Thiorhodovibrio winogradskyi: one gene and its partner. The main gene of each other region encodes a partner of the protein of the gene in region 2 in a complex. Links are inferred from orthologs where the notes say so. Each region holds a gene or a part of one and is shown on either strand. Other genes may lie near its edges.

Evidence for each region.
Region 1: the proteins of Thiowin_RS04515 (region 2) and moaD are in contact, whole or in part, in a crystal structure (PDB 1FMA), measured with the Escherichia coli proteins. The link is inferred for Thiorhodovibrio winogradskyi from one-to-one orthologs.

The regions. Positions count from the first base shown.
Region 1 is NZ_CP121472.1:4,089,607-4,092,589, reverse strand. It holds moaD (molybdopterin converting factor subunit 1), read right to left. Parts: upstream 1,627-2,983; coding sequence 1,375-1,626; downstream 1-1,374. Other genes in the region: moaB (molybdenum cofactor biosynthesis protein B), read right to left, coding at 2,941-2,983; Thiowin_RS18645 (molybdopterin molybdotransferase MoeA), read right to left, coding at 1,623-2,915; Thiowin_RS25435 (SH3 domain-containing protein), read left to right, coding at 777-1,082; Thiowin_RS18655 (B12-binding domain-containing radical SAM protein), read left to right, coding at 1-9. UniProt on the Escherichia coli protein: Involved in sulfur transfer in the conversion of molybdopterin precursor Z to molybdopterin.
Region 2 is NZ_CP121472.1:1,008,814-1,013,320, reverse strand. What follows is about bases 944-3,642. They hold Thiowin_RS04515 (molybdenum cofactor biosynthesis protein MoaE), read right to left. Parts: upstream 2,681-3,642; coding sequence 2,207-2,680; downstream 944-2,206. Other genes in these bases: Thiowin_RS04510 (PrkA family serine protein kinase), read left to right, coding at 3,138-3,642; Thiowin_RS04520 (diguanylate cyclase), read left to right, coding at 944-2,116. Outside these bases: ppx (exopolyphosphatase), read left to right, coding at 1-219; more of Thiowin_RS04520, read left to right, coding at 371-943; more of Thiowin_RS04510, read left to right, coding at 3,643-4,507. UniProt on the Escherichia coli protein: Converts molybdopterin precursor Z to molybdopterin. This requires the incorporation of two sulfur atoms into precursor Z to generate a dithiolene group. The sulfur is provided by MoaD.

The DNA of each region.
Region 1 (2,983 bases), 3.1 Mb from region 2 along the record:
ACATCGTAACTTAGCTCGAAGATTTGCGCGGCAATGATGTAAAGGACGCTTTTGTTGTCGCTTCGAAGGGCTAAGAAGCCACTGGGTTTTCCATGCATGTAGCCGTCCTTTCGTTACCTCCGGATACAGGTCGTTGAGTTGACCATACCCTTGCTTTAGCGGCTTTTTCTTAAGCGGTGCATGGCCGTTGTATCCGGGAGGTATGCTCCGACGATGATTTTGTCATGGTTGTCGAAATATTTGGTCAGCCGGTGCGCCAGAAAATCGCATGCTTGGGTATCTGGCTCGGGCAAGCGCAGAAATCCCCCCAGCCTTTTTCTTATTCCCGCCGCCACTGCTGGATGTGTCAATCCAGCTATTCTTTAGAGTGAAAATTCACTTTCCGTTTTGCTGGCCTCTTCTAGGGGGTTTCGGAGTCAGGCTTGCTTCGCGTGCATCGGGTATGGTGTCGAATCACCTCTTCCAGATCGAATTTTTGATGAATCTTATCATTTCGTGTATATCATCGCCGAACACCCACCGCGAGAGGCAAGTCTTGGGATGATTGCGCTTGTTTCTTGACAATATCTCCGTGGTCGAGCAATCTTTCCTTGCGGAAATCGGGGGATGCCAGTCGCCAAGGACGCTTGGCTGGGCTTGCAGAAACTCCGTTTTGCGTTACGGCGCCCCTGTGGTGTCGAAAATGGCGTCGGGCCTGCGGCAGGCATCGTTCGGCTGTGAACCCGCGTCGCGATCATATCAAAGCTCCGTTTCAGCCATAGACGAGGGTAATCATCATGCAGTTCGCTCAAGCCAAAGCTCGGTCAGTCAGGTTCTTGGTAGTTTCCGCGGCGGTCTTTTTGTTGGTGGCCGGATCAATGATGATCCTTCCTGGTTCAGCCAATGCGGCGGTGCCCTTCCGGGCAACGACAGATTTGAATGTACGCGCCTGCCCGTCAACGAATTGTGCGGTGATTGGGGTTCTCCGGCGTGGTAGTTGTCATGCCGCTCAAGCCTGGGTCAAGGACCGTACCTGGTTGCGGATCAACTTCCGCGGCAGGCGTGGCTTTGTCTCTGGTCGCTATGCGCGGCGGGGTTGCTAGAGGAGAAGCGCCCGATAACGTATCGTGTTAATGTGATCCAGTAGCCTCATCCTCCGGGGTGGCGCCGAACCACATAGAGATTTAGTTACCATCGTTCGCGGCTGACCGCGTCAAGCGGTCAGCCAGTATTTAGCAATTCCATATTTCGTTTTCCAGCGCCAGGTTGTTGGCCCGGTTATCTACACCAGAAGAAACACCCACATTTTGAATTGCTGGCCAGTATTTGGGTTGCCGAGACGCCTTGGTGATGCCCAGATGGGGCAGCCAACCCGGTTGGTTTAGACAACCCAGGCTAGCCTCCGGTCACGGGCGGGAAAAAGGCTACTTCGTCGCCAGGCTGAATGATGGTATCAGTGCCAGCGATGGATTGATTGACGGCGGCGAGGATTAACCGCGCGGGGGCGAGCGCCTCGGACCAGGGTTGGCCGCGCGAGGCGAGTTGGGTGCGCAGTTCGGCGGTTGTGATGGGGGATTGCAGCGGATAGTCCTCGCCCTCACAGCCAAGTGTCTCGCGCAGGCTGGCAAAATAGAGCAGGCGGATCATGTTAGCAACTCGCTGAAGGGCAGAAAGTCGACCATATCCCCGTGACTGATTTGGCTGTGCTCTGGAATCACCACCAAGCCAGCGGCCCAACTGAGTGAGGTGATGGCGGCCGAGGAACGGCTTGGAAAGACCTGGACCCGGGGCTGGCCGTTGTCGCCCAGTAGCAGCCGGGCACGCTGGTATTCTCTGCGTTTTTCCGGCTTTTTGGTTGCGAAATCGGCGCTGACGCGCCAAGGGCGGGACAGTGGGCTGTCGCTGATGCCGAGGCGACTCCCCTGGAGTTTGAGGATCAGCGGTCGGGCAAAGAGCGCGAAGGTGACGAAAAGTGACACCGGATTGCCGGGGCTGCCGATAAAGGCGACCTGACCAATACGACCGATCGCAATCGGCTTGCCGGGGCGCATCGCGACTCGGGGCAGGTCCAGCGTGCCAAGTTGCTTGAGTGCCGGGCGGACGTGGTCTTCCTCGCCGACCGAGACGCCGCCGCTGGCGATAACCAGATCGGCTTGGTTGGCGGCTTCGCGCAATGCCTGCAGGGTCGCCTCGAAGCGGTCCGGGATCATGCCCAGGTCAATGACCTCGCAGCCCAGGGCGCGCAGCAGGCCGGCGAGCATGAAGCGGTTGGAGTTATAGATCTGCCCGGGTTGCAAGGGGTGGCCGGGCAGGATAAGTTCATCGCCACTGCTCAAAATGGCGACGCGCAGGCGCCGGTAGACTTGCAACTCCGCGATACCGACTGACGCCGCGAGCGCCAGATGTTGGGGGCCGAGTTTGGTGCCCGAGTCCAGAATATGATCGCCTGCGCGAATGTCCTCGCCGCGCTGGCGGATATTGGCACCGGGCTTGATCAATGCCTCGAGGTTTGCGTGCTCATTCGGGGCGATATGCAGCCTGTCCCCATCCTGGCGGCAGATTTCCTGCACCACCACCGTATCCGCGCCATCCGGCACCGGGGCGCCGGTGAAAATGCGCGCGGCTGTGCCATGGAGGAGGGGGCCGGGCTGGCTGCCGGCGGGGATGCGCTGGCTGACGAGCCACTCGGGCGGGTCGCGGCTGAGATCGACATGGCGCAGCGCATAGCCGTCCATGGCGCTGTGGTCCCAACTGGGCTGATCGATGGGGCTAATGACAGACTGTGCAAGCATGCGTCCGAGGGCCTGATCCAGCGGTAAGGCTTCCAGCGCTAGCGGCGGAAAGTCGCGGGCCAGTATGCGCGCGATGGCCTCTTCGACAGTGAGTGTCCTATCGCTTTCGGAGTCACAGCTGTTGTGCTGGTTGACGGTGGTCATGGTGGCGATGCTTGGTTGCTAGCGCTCAGCTCTCGCTGAAGCGTTCAATGAGCTGCGCGAAGTTGCAT
Region 2 (4,507 bases):
TGCGCGCGCCGGCTCTGCGTGTTACTGCGCCTCGCTGTTCTCATCCATCGCGGCCGCTCGGCAAGCGCCAAACCCAACCCAATACTCACCGCCGACAATGCCACCCTGTCACTCTGCTTCCCCGACAACTGGCTTGCCAAGCATCCGCTATCGCGCCTGGAACTCGAGGAAGAATCAGAACGCCTGAGCCAGGTTGGTATCAGCCTGGCGTTCTGCTGACCAACAACACCCAATTTGCCGGCGAACTATGCTTGCAGCGCGGCAGCTTCACCTCGGCCTTGGCACTGTTAAGTGACCAAAACCGATGAAGTGGTGACTGCCATCCTGATCTAGACCCAAGGTTCAACAAAACACAGCCAACTAGCCTCTGATGCGTTCGCAACTGCGTTTGTTGATTCCAAGTGCCCTGCTATTTGTCTGGCTGGTCGGTCTTTTTCATTACATCATCGACCTCGAACGCGAGCGACTCGCTCAGGATCGGCGCGAACAGGTTTCCCTGGAGTTGACCGATTTCATGGTGCGCCTTGAATCGGAGCTTAATGCCAATGTGTTTCTTGTCAATGGCTTAATCGCGCATATCGCAGCGGTCCAAAGAATTGACGAGGAGCAGATTCAAATTGCGTTGCAAACGCTATTCGAACTGGGTCGCCATGTGCGCAATGTCGGCATTGCACCTGGCAACCGGATTTCCCACGTTTATCCCCTTGCCGGGAATGAATCGGCAATAGGTCTGTATTATCCAGAGCATCCCAAGCAGTGGCCGGAGGTGCGCGCGGCGATTGAGTGTCGCTGTACCGTTCTTGCCGGCCCTGTCGAACTCTTTCAAGGTGGTCAAGGATTGATTAGCCGCACGCCAGTCTTTCTTGGCGACAGCCACTACTGGGGGATGATCAGTCTGGTACTGGATTTCGACAGCCTTTTTGCCGCGGTTGGACTGACACCGCAAGTGCGCGGCATTCGCTTCGCGCTGCGCAAGGTTCCGGCAAGCAAGCTGGAAAATACCCAAAAGCTGCCATTTTTTGGCAATCCCGATCTGTTCACGACGGATTCCCTGCGCCGCTGGATGATGGTTCCTGGCGGCTCTTGGGAAATTGCGGCCAAACCCGTCGCGGGCTGGCAAGCAAAATCTGTCTTGCTCAATCTTGCCACCTGGATGGGTCTGATCTTCGCGGCTGTCATGGCAGGACTGCTGTGGGCGTATTTAAGCAATCGCCAACAGGTCATATTCAGCGAGCGGCGTTTGCGCACCATCCTTGCCACGACCCACGATGGCATGATCGTGATCGACGCGAAAGGCAGAATTCTGGAATTCAATCCTGCGGCAGAACGCATGTTCGGTTACAAAGCACAAGAGTTACTTGGCGGCTCGGTCAATCAACTCATGCCAGAAAACGATGCGCGCCAGCATGACCATTATGTGCGCGCATCCTCCGTCCCCGCCAATCGTACGCGCAAGATGAGCGGACGGGAGATCGAAGGGCAAAGAAGCGATGGAACGCGCTTTCCGCTCGAGATCACCGTGGGTCATGCCGAGATGGCCGGACAACGCTTGTTTGTCGGAGTATTGCGCGACATCAGCGAACGCAAGGACATCGAAGCCAAACTCATCCGTCTGGCCACCACCGACAGCCTGACGGGGACACTCAATCGGCGCGCCTTTCTGGAAAGCGCCGAGGATAGCTGGCAATTGGCCATCAGACATCATCGCCCGCTCTCCTTGCTACTGATTGATGCTGATCATTTCAAACAAGTCAATGATACCTATGGACACCAAATTGGTGATCAAGCGTTGCAGTCCCTTGCGGATAGTGTGCGCAAGTGTCTGCGCAACCGCGACCGACTTGGGCGTTTTGGCGGTGAGGAGTTTATCGTTTTGCTGCCGGAGACAGAATACGCACAGGCCATCCATGTGGCCGAGCGATTACTCAGCACAGTTCGCGCCGTACGAATTTTGGTGGCTGGTCGAGAACCGCTCGCAGTGACGATCAGCATCGGACTAGCTACGCGCGAACCGACCCTGGCACGCCTCGACGATCTGATTCGACGCGCCGACGAGGCGCTTTATCGCGCCAAGCACGAGGGTCGGGATCGTATATGCGCATGGAAGGCATCTTGAAGGGAGCTTGCCACCCCAGTGAACGCCACCCCAGTAACACTAGCCCTGCGCGGAGGCGGCCTTGGAATGGCCAGATTCTGGAATAGTCTTCTAATTCAATGGCTGACATGAGGATGTCCATCGCTCTGCCGCCAAGGCATCCTGCTCGCGGTTTTGGACCCAACGGGGACCCTCGGGTGTGAGTTCGCGTTTCCAGAACGGGGCTTGGGTTTTGAGTGCGTCGATAAGAAACTCGCAGCCACGAAAAGCATCGCCGCGGTGGGTGCTGGCAGTCAACACAAGCACAATGGCATCGGCGGGCTGCAGGGGGCCGACTCGATGAATGACGCGCGCACCGGCAAGCGACCAGCGGGCGCGTGCCTCATCCAGCAGTCGCTGCAAGACTTTTTCGGTCATGCCGGGGTAGTATTCCAGCATCATTTCTCGCACCTCCTGCCCATGGCTCGAATCTCTCATGATTCCAACAAAGCTGACCACCGCACCGATACCAGGCAGGCGCTCACGAAAAGTGAGCTGCTCCTGCTCGGGATCGAATGCCCCAGGCTGTACCCGTACATCGAACATAGCAATTTTCCTTTTTGTCAATCTCGAGGGTTCATCGTCCGGAGCGAGCCGAAACCATGAAAGATCAGGTGGTTTCCGGGGAATTCTGTGCCAAGATGGCAATCTGAAGGTGAACTAGCGGCTTCATTTTCCGGGGCTGTACCGCACCATGCGCCTTCGCTGGGCGAAATACCTCGATTTATTAGGCGGACCACCAAGCCATTAAGCTCGAGGACATGCCCCGATCGCCCGCGCCAGAGTTGACAGGGCTGAACCCCCTCCCGTCCCGGGAGGTCAAAAATAATCGCTTCGCGGGCTCGTGAGAAGATGTGTCCACCCTCATAGTCAAAGGTATCGAGGGTCGGAGCGACCGTGAAGATTCCCGTGCCGCGCCAGAGCGGGAACCCCGCGTGGGGTCATCCCAGCGGATGCCGGCTGACTGTCAGATCACTGCCGATCGATTCAAGAGGTTCCATCGATGTCGATTTTCGAGCGTTACCGTGCCAGGTATGAGTCCTCGCGTGAAGAGGAAATGGCCCTGAATGAGTATCTCGAGTTGTGCCAGCGCGATCCGCTCGCCTATGCCGGGGCGCCCGAGCGGCTGTTAAGCGCCATCGGCGAGCCGGAACTGGTTGACACCCATGATGATTTGCGCCTGAGCCGCATTTTTCAGAACAAGGTGATTCGCCGCTACCCGGCGTTCCGTGACTTTTATGGCATGGAAGAGTCCATTGAGCAACTGGTATCCTATCTAAAACACGCGGCCCAGGGACTCGAAGAGCGCAAGCAGATTCTCTATCTGCTCGGCCCGGTGGGCGGCGGCAAATCTTCCCTGGCCGAGAAACTCAAAGAGTTGATGGAACAGGTGCCTTTTTATGCTATCAAAGGCTCCCCTGTCTTCGAATCGCCGCTCAGCCTGTTTTCGCCGGAAGAAGACGGACCCATTCTCGAGGAAGACTACGGCATCCCGACACGCTATCTGCGCACCATCATGTCGCCTTGGGCGGTCAAGCGCCTGCAGGAGTACAACGGCGATATTACCCGGTTCAAGGTGGTTAAGCTCTTTCCCTCGATTCTCGAGCAGGTGGCCATCGCCAAGACCGAACCCGGCGATGAGAACAACCAGGACATTTCCTCCCTGGTTGGCAAGGTGGACATCCGCAAACTGGAGCATTTCGCGCAGAACGATGCCGACGCCTACGCCTATTCTGGCGCGCTCTGTCGAGCCAATCAGGGGCTGATGGAATTCGTCGAGATGTTCAAGGCACCCATTAAAGTGCTGCATCCGCTGCTAACGGCGACCCAAGAAGGCAATTACAACCCAACCGAGGGGCTGTCCGCCTTGCCCTTCCAGGGGATCATTCTCGCGCACAGCAATGAATCGGAATGGCAAAGCTTCCGCAATAACAAAAATAACGAGGCCTTTCTCGACCGCGTATATATTGTGAAAGTGCCCTATTGCCTGCGGGTGACCGAGGAAAAGCAGATTTACCAAAAGCTACTGCACAGCAGCTCGCTCAATCAAGCCCCCTGCGCGCCGGGAACGCTCGAGATGATGTCGCGGTTCTCGGTGCTGACGCGCATGAAAGAGCCTGAGAATTCCAGCATCTTCTCCAAAATGCGGGTTTACGATGGCGAGAATCTGAAAGACACCGACCCCAAGGCCAAATCGGTGCAGGAATATCGCGACTATGCTGGCGTCGACGAAGGCATGTCCGGCATTTCCACCCGCTTTGCCTTTAAGATTCTGTCGCAGGTATTTAACTTCGACCATGGCGAGGTTGCCGCCAATCCGGTACACCTGCTCTACGTCCTTGAGCGCCAGATCGTGCGCGAGCATCTGCCACC